Linked DNA regions of Pseudoduganella albidiflava. Each later gene encodes a partner of the first gene's protein in a complex. Links are inferred from orthologs where the notes say so. Each region holds a gene or a part of one and is shown in the gene's direction. Other genes may lie near its edges.

Region 1 (5,545 bases):
TGATGAAGCTGATAACGCTTGCCGTTTTCGCCCGGCACCACACAAGATGCCAGGCTCGACCAATTGCGCACGCCCGCATTCTCCGCGGCCCACCTCATGGGGCTGGACAGGATGAGTTGCAGGTGGTGCGAACTCGGCATGACGATCAGCTTCATGCGCCCACTGTGGCAGCTGCGCCTGCGCGCTGCCGCACGACGAGGCATTTCCCCGCAGCCTCCTTAATTCCGCGTATATCCTCGTACGATTGCCGCTCGCGTTCCTGGAACCTGGGCGGCGCATTTGGCCGAAGGGTCGCGGAGTCAAATAAAAAATGAAACGCATGTTGTTCAACGCTACGCAGCAGGAAGAGCTGCGCGTAGCCATTGTCGATGGTCAGAAACTGATCGACATCGACATCGAAACCGCCGGACGCGAGCAACGCAAGTCCAATATCTACAAAGGCGTGATCACCCGCATCGAGCCGTCGCTGGAAGCCTGCTTCGTCAGCTATGGTGAAGACCGCCACGGTTTCCTCCCGTTCAAGGAAGTGGCACGCAGCTATTTCCGCGAAGGTATCGACGTGCGCAACGCCACCATCAAGGATGCGCTGCGCGAAGGCCAGGAAATCGTTGTCCAGGTGGAGAAGGAAGAGCGCGGCAACAAGGGCGCCGCCCTGACGTCGTTCATCTCGCTGGCCGGCCGCTACCTGGTGCTGATGCCGAACAACCCGCGCGGCGGCGGCGTGTCGCGCCGCGTCGAGGGCGAGGAGCGCCAGGAACTGCGCGAAACGATGGACAAGCTGGACTTGCCACAAGGCATGTCCGTGATCGCCCGCACCGCCGGCATCGGCCGAAACGTCGATGAACTGCAGTGGGACCTGAATTACCTGATGCAGCTGTGGCGCGCGATCGAAGGCGCGTCGAAATCGGCTTCCGGCGCCTTCCTGATCTACCAGGAATCGTCGCTCGTGATTCGCGCCATCCGCGATTACTACCAGCCCGACATCGGCGAGATCCTGATCGATACGGACGAGATCTACGAACAGGCCCACCAGTTCATGAGCCACGTGATGCCCGACATGGTGCATCGCGTCAAGCGCTACAGCGACGACGTGCCGCTGTTCTCGCGCTTCCAGATCGAACACCAGATCGAAACGGCCTACAGCCGCACAGTACCGCTGCCATCCGGCGGCGCCATCGTGATCGACCACACCGAAGCCCTGGTGTCCGTGGACGTCAACTCGGCCCGCGCCACGCGCGGTTCCGACATCGAGACCACGGCCTTCCATACCAACTGCGAAGCGGCCGAGGAAGTGGCCCGCCAGTTGCGCCTGCGCGACCTGGGCGGCCTGATCGTGATCGACTTCATCGACATGGAAGTGGCGAAGAACCAGCGTGAAGTGGAACAGCGCCTGAAGGATGCGCTGCACCACGACCGTGCGCGCGTTCAGATGGGCAAGATTTCCCGCTTTGGCCTGATGGAACTGTCGCGCCAGCGCCTGCGCCCTTCGCTGTCCGAAGGCTCGCACGTGACGTGCCCGCGCTGCTCCGGCACCGGTCACATCCGCGATACCGAATCCTCCGCCCTGCAGGTGCTGCGCATCATCCAGGAAGAGGCGATGAAGGAAAACAGCGCCGCCATCCACGTGCAGGTGCCGGTCGACGTGGCCGCCTTCCTGCTCAATGAAAAGCGCGGCGAAGTGCTGAAGATCGAGAACCGCCACCGCATCACCGTGATCCTGGTGCCGAACAAGCACCTCGATACGCCGCACTACAAGCTCGAGCGCATCAAGCACGACGATCCGCGCCTGGAAGAATCGGCCGCCAGCTACACCATGGCCGAGCAGGCGGAGACCGACATGGGCTTCGCCAAGCGCCAGAAGGAAGAGCAGAAGCCGCGCCAGGAAGCCGTGGTGAAGACCATCACGCCAAGCCAGCCGGCCCCGATCGTCGACCGTACGCCTGCCCCGGTACCGGTGCAGCCGGTCGCTCCGCCGCCGGTGGCAGTACCGGCCCCGGCCGAAAAAGGCTTCTTTGCCAAGCTGGTTTCCTTCTTCACCGGCAAGACCGAGGAACCGGCACCGCCGGCTGCCCCGGCCATCGTGACGAAGCCCGCCGCCGTGCCGGCCGAGCGTGCCGACAAGAACGGCCGCGGCCAGCGTGCCCGTGGCCCGCGTGGTCCGAAAGACCGCGAACCGGGTGCCCGCGACGAGGCCGGCAAGCCGGCGACGGAAGCGCGCCCGGCCCGTCCGCCGCGCCCGCCACGCGAACCGCGTGAAAAGCTGGACAAGTTTGCCGACAAGGGTGTCGACAAGGTGGAAGCCGAAGGTGTCGTGGCAGCTGCCGTGACGCCACGCGCCGAGCGTGGCGAACGCCCGGACCGTGCCGAACGCCCGCAGCGCGAGCCGCGTGAACCGCGCGAAGCCCGTCCGCCGCGTGAACCGCGCGAATTGCGTGAAGCGCGCGAAACGAAAGCCCAGCCAGCCGAAGCCAAGGCCGATGAACTGGCGCTGGCCGCAACGGGCGTGGGTCCGGTCGGTACCGGCACGGGCGCCAGTGTCGGCGTGCCGGCCATCGCGCCTGCCGCTGCGCCGTCCGCCGACGCGCCGAGCCTGGTGAAATCCACCGGCAACGCGGGACCGGAAGGCGAGGAACTGGACGGCGAAGGCGGCGACGAGCCGCGCCGCCGCCGCCGCCGTGGCGGTCGCAACCGTAACCGCCGCGAACGTGAAGGCGCCGAAGGCGAAGGCATCGAGTCCGCCGACGAGTTTGCCGGCGCCGCCGCGGAAGGCGACACCATCAAGGCTGCCACCGAATCCGTGGTGACCGAGCAGGTGCAGGTCGCTACCCGCGAAGCAGCCTTGGCGCCGGCCGAAACGCCGGCGGCAGTTGCCCAGGTCGAGCCGGTGGCCGCCGCCGTCGCCGCGATCGAGGCGGTCGAGCACACGCCAGCCGCCGTGGAACCGGTGCAGCAGGTGGCTCCGGCTGCCGAGGCGCCCGTCAGCGCGGAAGTGACGGAAACGAAGCCGGCCGACACCACGCCGGTGGCCATCGAGCCGGCCGAAGCGGAAATCGTGCAGGCACCGGTTGCCGAGCCGCTGCCCGTGGCTGCTGTGCAAGCGCCTGCCGCGCCGGTGGCCATCGAGCCGGCCGAAGCGGAAGTCGTGCAGGCACCCGCCGCCGAACCGCTGCCCGTGGCAGCGCAAGCCGCCGCAGTACCAGCAGAAGCAGCGGAACCTGCGGCCGCCCCGGTAGCAGCCGAGCCGGCCGAAGCGGAAGTTGTCGACGCCCCGGCGGCCGAGCCGCTGCCGCCAGCCACGACCGCGCCTGCCGCCGTCGACGTGACGCCGGTGGTGGAAGCCGCCGTGGTGATCCCGGCTGCCGCCGAGATCGGCACTGCCGAGGCGGTCGCCGCCGAGGACGTGGCAACGCAACCGGTGCCGGTCACCACGGCAGCCGAGCTGCTGGCCGCGCAAGCGCCTGCTCCGGCTCCGGCTCCGGCCCCTGCTCCTGCTCCGGCTCCGGCTCCTGCCCCGGCTCCCGCTCCTGCCGCGGTTGCAGCGGCGCCGGCGGACCTGCAAACGATCCTGGCAGCCGCCGGCCTGCAAATGGCCGCGACGGACCCGGCCAAGCTGCGTGCCGCCCAGGAAGCGGCGGCACACGAAGCAGCGCCGGTGCGGGTGGGCCGCACGCGCAAGCCGGCGCCGGTGGTGGTGGAAGAGCCGCTGGTGCAGGTGGATACCCGACGCTGATCGCCAACGACTGAAAAGGGAAGCTCCGGCTTCCCTTTTTTTTGCCCATGACGCCACCATCGCCCTCCCTGTCCACCGCGCTGCGCTACTGGCTGAAGCTGGGCTTCATCAGCTTTGGCGGACCGGCCGGGCAGATCGCCCTGATGCATGCCGAGCTTGTCGAGCGGCGCCGCTGGATTTCCGAGCAGCGCTTCCTGCATGCGCTGAATTACTGCATGCTGCTGCCGGGGCCGGAAGCAACCCAGCTGGCCGTCTACATCGGCTGGCTGCTGCACCGGGCGCGCGGCGGCATCCTGGCCGGCACGCTGTTCGTGCTGCCATCGCTGCTGATCCTGATCGGACTTTCCTGGATCTACCTGGCCTTCGGCGACGTGCCGGCGATTGCCGCGGTGCTGTACGGTATCAAGCCGGCCGTCGTGGCGCTGGTGCTGGCCGCCACCTGGCGCATCGGCCGGCGCACGCTGAAGAACGGCCTGCTGGCCGCCCTCGCCTGCGCGGCCTTCGCCGCCATCATGCTGGGCGTGCCCTTCCCCGCCGTGGTGCTGGTCGCCGCCATGCTTGGCTGGCTGGGCGGGCGGCTGCGGCCGGCGGCGTTCGCCCCCGGCATGCCCGGCCATGGCAAGGCGGCGGCCAGCCATGGCCCCGCCGTGATCGACGACGACACGCCGACACCGCCCCATGCCCGCTTCGGCTGGCGCAAGTTGCTGGCCACGTCCGCAGCCGGCGTCGCCCTCATGGGCGGCAGCTGGCTCGCGGTGGCGTCCGCCACCGGCCTGTACAATCCGCTCGCGCAGATGGGCTGGTTCTTCACCAAGGCGGCGCTGCTGACCTTCGGCGGCGCCTATGCGGTGCTGCCCTATGTCTACCAGGGCGGCGTGGAAACACATGGCTGGCTGACGCCGGCCCAGATGATCGACGGCCTGGCGCTGGGCGAAACCACGCCCGGCCCGCTGATCATGGTGAATGCCTTCGTGGGCTTCGTGGGCGGCTGGACCCACCAGGTGCTGGGCGGTCCGACAGCCTCCGGCGTGGCCGGGGCGGTGGTGGCCGCATGGTTCACGTTCGTGCCGTCGTTCATCTTCATCCTGGCCGGCGGCCCGCTGGTGGAGGCCACGCGCGGCAATATCCGCATGACGGCGCCGCTGACGGCGATCTCGGCGGCCGTGGTCGGCGTGATCGCCAGCCTGGCCGTGTTCTTCGGCGAACAAGTCTTCCTGGCCGGCGCCCGCCCGGACTGGGCGGCGATCGCGATCGCCACGGTGGCCGCGTGGGCGTTGCTGCGCTGGCAAACCGGCCCCGTAAAGCTGCTCGCGGCCTGTGCGATGGCTGGCCTCGTGCTACATTACGCCAATGGAATCAATGGTTTATTGAATCCTGGTTAATGTTGCCCAACCTGGTTGCTCAATAAAGTTACCCGATTGCTCACTGTAGTTTGTCAATGACCGAAAAAATCATCATCCTCGCCGACGGCCGCAGCCGGCCGCCGGCGATTCCCTCCGCCATCGAAGCGCCCACCGGTGAAGTGCGCGACCGCCTGGCGCGGCCGCTGCGCGACCTGCGCATCTCGATCACGGACCGCTGCAACTTCCGCTGCGTGTACTGCATGCCGAAGGAAGTCTTCGACAAGGATTACCAGTACCTGCCGCATTCCTCGCTGCTGACCTTCGAGGAAATCACGCGCGTGGCGCGCCAGTTCGTGGCCCATGGCGTGGAAAAGATCCGGCTGACGGGCGGCGAGCCGCTGCTGCGCAAGAACATCGAGCGCCTGATCGAGATGCTGGCCGCGCTGCGCACCGTCGACGGCAAGCCGCTCGA
Region 2 (3,660 bases), 170 kb from region 1 along the record:
CGACAAGGCCCGTGCCGCCGCGAGGGCGAAGGGCCTGAACGAAGACAACTTCATGGCCTGCGAGCGGGGCGCTTCGTTCGGCTACAACAACCTGGTGTCCGACATGCGCTCGCTGGCGATCATGCGCGAAACCGGCGCGCCGGTGGTGTTCGATGCCACGCACTCGGTGCAGCTGCCGGGCGGTAACGGCACCTCGTCGGGCGGCATGCGCGACATGGTGCCCGTGCTGTCGCGCGCGGCCGTCGCCGTGGGCGTGGCCGGCCTGTTCATGGAAACGCACCCCACGCCGGCCACCGCGCTGTCGGACGGTCCGAACGCCGTGCCGCTGGGCCGCATGAAGGAACTGCTGTCCACGCTGATCGAACTCGATCGCATCACCAAGAAGTCGGGCTTCCTCGAAAACAGCTTCGAGTAAGCGCTCGCGAGCCAAGGCTCCATAAAACCCAACGGCATGAAACTGGGGTCCGACCCGCCGGGTCGGACCCCGGCATCTGTCGTTGGGTTTTTGTCGTTTACCGGGCCATGCCAGCACCATTCAGCGCCTTGCAGGAGCATTTTGTAGTAAGCCGCCGCGCTTCCCTACATGGCCATCCTCTGTTACCCTTGCTGCAATTTTGCGCGCGGAACAATGCGACAGCGTGCTGCGGCGATGCATGCAGCCATGTCCGGGAAACGCGCACCGCCTGCTACCCCCAACTTTGGAGACTACACATGAGTGCAATCGTAGATATCATCGGCCGCGAGATCATCGACTCGCGCGGCAATCCAACCGTCGAATGCGACGTGCTGCTGGAGTCGGGCGTGATGGGCCGTGCCGCCGTGCCGTCGGGCGCGTCGACCGGTTCGCGCGAAGCCATCGAGCTGCGTGACGGCGATCCGAAGCGCTACTTCGGCAAGGGCGTGCTGCAGGCCTGCGAGAACATCAACACCGAGATCTCCGAAGCCATCATGGGCCTGGACGCGAACGAGCAGGCCTTCCTGGACCGCACCCTGATCGACCTGGACGGCACCGAGAACAAGTCGCGCCTGGGCGCCAACGCGATGCTGGCCGTGTCGATGGCTGTCGCCAAGGCCGCCGCCGAGGAAGCCGGCCTGCCGCTGTACCGCTACTTCGGCGGTTCGGGCTCGATGCAGATGCCGGTGCCGATGATGAATGTGATCAATGGCGGCGCGCACGCCGACAACAACCTGGACATCCAGGAATTCATGATCATCCCGGTCGGTGCACCGACCTTCAAGGAAGCGATCCGTTACGGCGCCGAAGTGTTCCACACGCTGAAGAAGATCCTGCACAAGAAGGGCCTGAGCACGGCCGTGGGCGACGAAGGCGGCTTCGCACCGTCGCTGGCGAACCATGAAGATGCCATCAAGCTGATCATCCAGGCCATCGAGGAAGCCGGCTACGAGCCGGGCACGCAGATCGCCATCGGCCTGGACTGCGCCGCCTCCGAGTTCTACAAGGACGGCAAGTACCAGCTGGAAGGCGAAGGCCTGTCGCTGACGGCCACCGAGTTCACCAACCTGCTGTCGACCTGGTGCGACAAGTACCCGATCATCTCGATCGAGGACGCCATGCACGAAGGCGACTGGGAAGGCTGGGCGATCCTGACCGAAGCGCTGGGCAAGAAGGTGCAGCTGGTGGGCGACGACCTGTTCGTCACCAACACCAAGATCCTGAAGGAAGGCATCCAGAAAGGCATCGCCAACTCGATCCTCATCAAGATCAACCAGATCGGCACGCTGACCGAAACGTTCGCCGCCATCGAGATGGCCAAGCGCGCCGGCTACACCGCCGTGATCTCGCACCGCTCGGGCGAAACGGAAGATTCGACGATCGCCGACATCGCCGTGGGCCTGAACGCGCTGCAGATCAAGACCGGCTCCATGTCCCGCTCGGACCGCATGGCCAAGTACAACCAGCTGCTGCGCATCGAGGAAGACCTGGGCGACATCGCTTCCTATCCGGGCCGCGACGCGTTCTACAACCTGAAGTAATGCGCTTGAAGTAGCCGCCCTGAGTCGACGCGTTGGAGGTAAACGCGTTCGAAGTGCGGCGACTCAAGTAAAATGCCCGTGAAGTAACAACAGCATCTTTCACCACTATGACACCGGCCGGGCTTCCCGGCCGGTGCTTTTATTTCCATGCGTCTGATTACCCTCGTCCTGGCGGCGCTGCTGCTGCTGATTCAGTATCCGTTGTGGCTGGGAAAGGGCGGTTGGCTCAAGGTGCAGGACCTCGAACAGCAGGTCGACGCGGCCCACGCGAAGAACGAGGAACTGCGGCGCCGCAACGCCAAGCTCGATTCCGAAGTGCGCGACCTGAAGGACGGCACCGGCGCCGTCGAGGAACGCGCGCGCTACGAGCTGTCGATGATCAAGCAAAACGAAATCTACGTGCAAATCCTGCGCAAGGGCCAGATTCCTGGCGACGGCGCCACGCCGGCCCCACCACCTCCCCCCGAGCCAGGCAAGACGGCACGGTAACCGCGAAGAAATTGGGATAGACCCAATCCCGCTAGATAAGCCCACCCCAAGTGCAAATTCCGGGGTCAGGGAAGAGTACTGGCGTGCAGGCCAGTACCGCTACGCCGGCAAGGAGCGATGCTCCTTGAGACCCGGCTACGCCCCGGCGGGGTGAAGCAGGGGTTTCGCGAAGCATGCTTCGCGCCTGCGCAACGGTCCTGGCATGCTTGCCAGGACTCCCTCCTGACCCCAGCCCTTCGCCGTTGGGGTGCACGCATGCGTTTTCAATGCCCCAGAAAAATTGGGTACGTCCCCATTTTCCAGGAAATATTGTTGAGCCCCAACTTGGCGCGTCACGCACCAAGGCGGTGCTGATCAGCTATCGAAAACGGTGCGAAATATCTTTATTTGAGAATCCGCACCAGTCGCGGGCATTTCCTTATTTGACGGCACAGTTCTTGCACTCCCTGCGTGCTTTTGCACTTTACTGGGGAGTGGCGGTCGATGGAGTCGTTCAAGAGCGGTGGCGATGCCTTGTTTGTCCTGCTGGGGGGCATCATGGTGCTGGCGATGCATGCGGGATTCGCCTTCCTGGAACTGGGCACGGTGCGCAAGAAAAACCAGGTCAATGCGCTGGTCAAGATCCTGGTCGATTTCTGCGTGTCGGCGATCGCGTATTTCGCCGTCGGCTACGGCATCGCCTATGGCGTGCACTTCTTCGGGCCGACCGATACGCTGGTGGCCAGCAACGGCTACGCGCTGGTCAAGTTCTTCTTCCTGCTGACGTTTGCCGCCGCCATTCCGGCGATCATCTCCGGCGGCATCGCCGAGCGCGCCAAATTCTACCCGCAGATGGTGGCCACGGCGCTGCTGGTCGGCTTCATCTACCCGTTCTTCGAAGGTATTGCCTGGAACGGCAACCTCGGCATCCAGGCTACGCTGGAGCACACCTTCGGCGCGCCGTTCCATGACTTTGCCGGCTCGGTCGTCGTGCATGCCGTAGGCGGCTGGGCGGCGCTGCCGGCCGTGCTGCTGCTGGGCGCACGCCGCGGGCGCTACGGCAAGGATGGCCGCATCTCGGCGCACCCGCCGTCCAACATCCCGTTCCTGGCGCTGGGCGCGTGGATCCTTGCGGTAGGCTGGTTCGGCTTCAACGTGATGAGCGCGCAGACGCTCGACAAGATCAACGGCCTGGTC
Region 3 (3,804 bases), 510 kb from region 1 along the record:
ACAACGCACGTGGCCAGAACGACACCGGTTCGCCGGAAGTCCAGGTTGCACTGCTGACCGCACGCATCAACGAACTGAACGGCCACTTCAAGGCCCACAGCAAGGATCACCACTCCCGCCGCGGCCTGATCATGATGGTCAACCGTCGCAAGAGCCTGCTGTCCTACCTGAAGAACAAGGACGCAACCCGCTACCGCGACCTGATCGCCAAGCTCGGCCTGCGTAAGTAATACTTGCATCACCGGCTTCAGTAAATGCCTGCGCCAGTTCGCTGACGCGGGCATTTTGCATTCTGGATCATGATTTATTGCCAAGCGGAACGCACTTGCGTTTTGCCAGGCAAAGTAGGGCAAGAAGGCGCCAGGCATCAGCCAGCCGCCCGTGGTGAGGTGAACGACAGCGCCTGAAAATCTGTCGGCAAATAGAAAGGGATTACCCATGTTTAACAAAGTTACGAAAACCTTCCAGTACGGCCAACATACCGTGACCCTGGAAACCGGCGAGATCGCTCGCCAGGCCTCCGGTGCGGTCTTGGTGTCGATGGACGACACCGTCGTGCTGGCGACCGTGGTGGCGCGCAAGGATGCCAAGCCCGGCCAGGATTTCTTCCCGCTGACGGTCGACTACATCGAGAAGACCTATGCAGCCGGCAAGATCCCCGGCGGCTTCTTCAAGCGCGAAGGCCGTCCGTCGGAGAAGGAGACGCTGACGTCCCGCCTGATCGACCGCCCGATCCGCCCGCTGTTCCCGGAAGGTTACATGAACGAGGTGCAGGTCATCATCCACGTTCTGTCGGTCAATCCCGAAATCGACCCTGATATCCCCTCGATGATCGGTGCCTCCGCCGCCCTGTGCGTGGCCGGCGTGCCGTTCAACGGCCCGATCGGCGCAGCCCGCGTGGGTTACGCCAACGGCCAGTACATCCTGAACCCGACCACCAGCCAGCTGAAGACGTCCGAGATGGACCTGGTCGTGGCCGGTACCGAAACCGCCGTGCTGATGGTGGAATCGGAAGCCAAGCAGCTGTCCGAAGAAGTGATGCTGGGCGGCGTGGTCTATGGCCACGACCAGATGAAGGCCGTGATCGACGCGATCCACGCGCTGGTGGAAGAAGGCGGCAAGCCGGAGCAGGAATGGACCCCGCCGGCCAAGAACGAAGCGCTGATCGCCAAGGTCGCCCAGTTCGCCGAAGCCAAGATCAACGAAGCGTACCAGACCAAGAACAAGCAGGCCCGCCAGCAAGCCCTGCGTTCCATGCAGAGCGAAGTGATCGCCGACCTGGCCGCGCAAGCCGCCGCCGAAGGCGTCGACGCACCGGACTCCGTCGAAGTGGGCAACATCCTGTTCGACATGGAAGCCAAGGTCGTGCGTTCGCAGATCCTGAACGGCGAACCGCGCATCGACGGCCGCGACACCCGCACCGTGCGTCCGATCGCGATCCGCACCTCGGTCCTGCCGCGTACCCACGGTTCCGCGCTGTTCACCCGTGGCGAAACCCAGGCACTGGTCGTCGCCACGCTGGGCACCGCCCGTGATTCGCAGAAGATCGATGCGCTGATGGGCGAGTACACTGACGACTTCATGCTGCACTACAACATGCCTCCGTTCGCCACCGGCGAAACGGGCCGCGTCGGTACGCCGAAGCGCCGCGAAGTGGGCCATGGCCGCCTGGCCAAGCGCGCCCTGGTCGCCGCGCTGCCGTCGCCGGAAGAGTTCAGCTACTCCGTGCGCCTGGTGTCCGAGATCACCGAATCGAACGGTTCCTCGTCGATGGCTTCGGTCTGCGGCGGCTGCCTGGCGCTGATGGATGCCGGCGTGCCGATGAAGGCGCACGTGGCCGGTATCGCCATGGGCCTGATCAAGGAAGGCGGCAAGTTCGCCGTGCTGTCCGACATCCTGGGTGACGAAGACCACCTGGGCGACATGGACTTCAAGGTCGCCGGCACCGCCAACGGCATCACGGCGCTGCAGATGGACATCAAGATCCAGGGCATCACGAAAGAGATCATGCAGGTCGCGCTGGCGCAGGCAAAAGAAGGCCGCCAGCACATCCTGGGCGAGATGCAGAAGGCGATGCCGCACGTGAAGACGGAACTGTCCGACTTCGCGCCGCGCCTCATCACCATCAAGATCAACCCCGAGAAGATCCGCGACGTGATCGGCAAGGGCGGCGCCGTGATCCGCGCGCTGACCGAGGAAACCGGCACGCAGATCGACATCAGCGACGAAGGCGTGGTCACCATCGCTTCCGTCGACGCTGCCGCCGGCCAGGAAGCCAAGCGCCGCATCGAAGAGCTGACCGCGTCGGTCGAAGTGGGCAAGACCTACGACGGCACCGTGCTCAAGCTGCTGGACTTCGGCGCGATCGTGCAAGTCATGCCGGGCAAGGATGGCCTGCTGCACATCTCGCAGATCGCCAACGAGCGTGTCAACGCCGTGGCCGACTACCTGAAGGAAGGCCAGCAAGTGCGCGTGAAAGTCCTGGAAACGGACGATCGCGGCCGCCTGAAGCTGTCGATGAAGGCTGCCGCCGAAGAAGGCGCCGCCGCCAAGTAATCGTCCTTTGCGGATGACAGGAACCGCCGGTGCGCAAGCCCGGCGGTTTTTTTATGGGCGTCGATTTCCCGGTCTTCCGCGAACCGCCAGCCCATAATTAGAGTCCCGCCACAGCATCGCGCCGGCGAAAGCCGCTATGCTCCGTTCCGGTCCAACTAACCGGGAGCATCACGATGAGCAAGGCCCTGCGTCTCTCCGAAAAATGGTTCCAGCGCGGTTTATGGCTGGTGGCTTTCCTGTTTGCCGGCTTCCTGATCGGCCTGGGCGGCAAGGTCGTCGACAACCTGAATCTTGTCGAGGAACCGATCGAACTGGAGCAGTTCATCGATCCCGCCAGGCTGGCGGCCGTGCGCGACACGATCGCGGTCGCCGAGCGCAATGAACGGGCCGCCGACAACGCCCTCGAGCAGGCCGAGCAGCAGCACCGGGTGGCCAAGGCCAACACGGCATCGGCCCGCGAAACATTCGACAACTGGCTCTCCACCCGCCACGCCACGGCCCGGCCCGACCAGGATCCGGACCTGATCGCCCGCACGCGCCAGCTCGATGGCCTGGCCGCGGCGGAGCGGAAGGCATTGACCGGCGTGCAGGAACAGGAGCAGATCCAGCTGAATGCGCGGCAGGCGCGGGCGGCGGCCCACACCCAGCTGCAATCCCTCCAGGAGGCAGCGCATCCCGCCTTCGACCGGGCCTTGCACATGCGCGAGCTGCGCGTGTTCGGCTACCGCCTCGCGCTGACCCTGCCGTTGCTGCTGATTGCCGGCTGGCTGTGGAAGAACAAGCGCAAGAGCACATGGTGGCCGTTCGTGTGGGGCTTCATCTTCTTCGCGCTGTTCGCGTTCTTTGTCGAACTGGTGCCTTACCTGCCCAGCTACGGCGGCTACGTGCGCTACGTGGTCGGCATCCTGCTGACGGTGGTCGTCGGCCGGCAAGCCATCCTCGGCCTGCAGCGCTACCTGGAACGCCAGCGTACCGCCGAAGCGCAGCCGGATGCGCAGCGGCGCGAAAGCCTCGGCTATGACATCGCGCTGGCGCGGATGGGGAAGAGCGTCTGCCCCGGCTGCGAACGCGGGGTCGACCTGAAGGATCCGAAACTGGACTTCTGCCCGCACTGCGGCATCGGCCTGTTCAACCGCTGCACTTGCTGCGAAGCCCGCAAGAACGCCTTCACGCGCTTCTGCTACAGCTGCGGCACCCAGGCCGCCGCGAACAAGGCGTAAATTCTGCCAAGAAACTAAAAAGTTGCCA

The links. The genes of interacting proteins can lie anywhere in the genome.
Region 2: the proteins of EYF70_RS04315 (region 1) and eno are in contact, whole or in part, in a solved structure (PDB 2FYM), measured with the Escherichia coli proteins. The link is inferred for Pseudoduganella albidiflava from one-to-one orthologs.
Region 3: the proteins of EYF70_RS04315 (region 1) and pnp are in contact, whole or in part, in a cryo-EM structure (PDB 9QH0), measured with the Escherichia coli proteins. The link is inferred for Pseudoduganella albidiflava from one-to-one orthologs.

The regions. Positions count from the first base shown.
Region 1 is NZ_CP036401.1:1,015,403-1,020,947, reverse strand. The notes cover bases 1-3,930. They hold EYF70_RS04315 (Rne/Rng family ribonuclease), read left to right. Parts: upstream 1-310; coding sequence 311-3,730; downstream 3,731-3,930. Other genes in these bases: chrA (chromate efflux transporter), read left to right, coding at 3,778-3,930. Also shown: more of chrA, read left to right, coding at 3,931-5,112; GTP 3',8-cyclase MoaA, read left to right, coding at 5,169-5,545. UniProt on the Escherichia coli protein: Endoribonuclease that plays a central role in RNA processing and decay. Required for the maturation of 5S and 16S rRNAs and the majority of tRNAs. Also involved in the degradation of most mRNAs.
Region 2 is NZ_CP036401.1:1,182,036-1,185,695, forward strand. What follows is about bases 1-2,853. They hold eno (phosphopyruvate hydratase), read left to right. Parts: upstream 1-711; coding sequence 712-1,995; downstream 1,996-2,853. Other genes in these bases: kdsA (3-deoxy-8-phosphooctulonate synthase), read left to right, coding at 1-415; ftsB (cell division protein FtsB), read left to right, coding at 2,143-2,484. In the rest of the region: EYF70_RS05030 (ammonium transporter), read left to right, coding at 2,968-3,660. UniProt on the Escherichia coli protein: Catalyzes the reversible conversion of 2-phosphoglycerate (2-PG) into phosphoenolpyruvate (PEP). It is essential for the degradation of carbohydrates via glycolysis.
Region 3 is NZ_CP036401.1:1,525,385-1,529,188, forward strand. What follows is about bases 1-2,997. They hold pnp (polyribonucleotide nucleotidyltransferase), read left to right. Parts: upstream 1-438; coding sequence 439-2,556; downstream 2,557-2,997. Other genes in these bases: rpsO (30S ribosomal protein S15), read left to right, coding at 1-230; EYF70_RS06550 (zinc ribbon domain-containing protein), read left to right, coding at 2,730-2,997. Also shown: more of EYF70_RS06550, read left to right, coding at 2,998-3,776. UniProt on the Escherichia coli protein: Involved in mRNA degradation. Catalyzes the phosphorolysis of single-stranded polyribonucleotides processively in the 3'- to 5'-direction. Also involved, along with RNase II, in tRNA processing.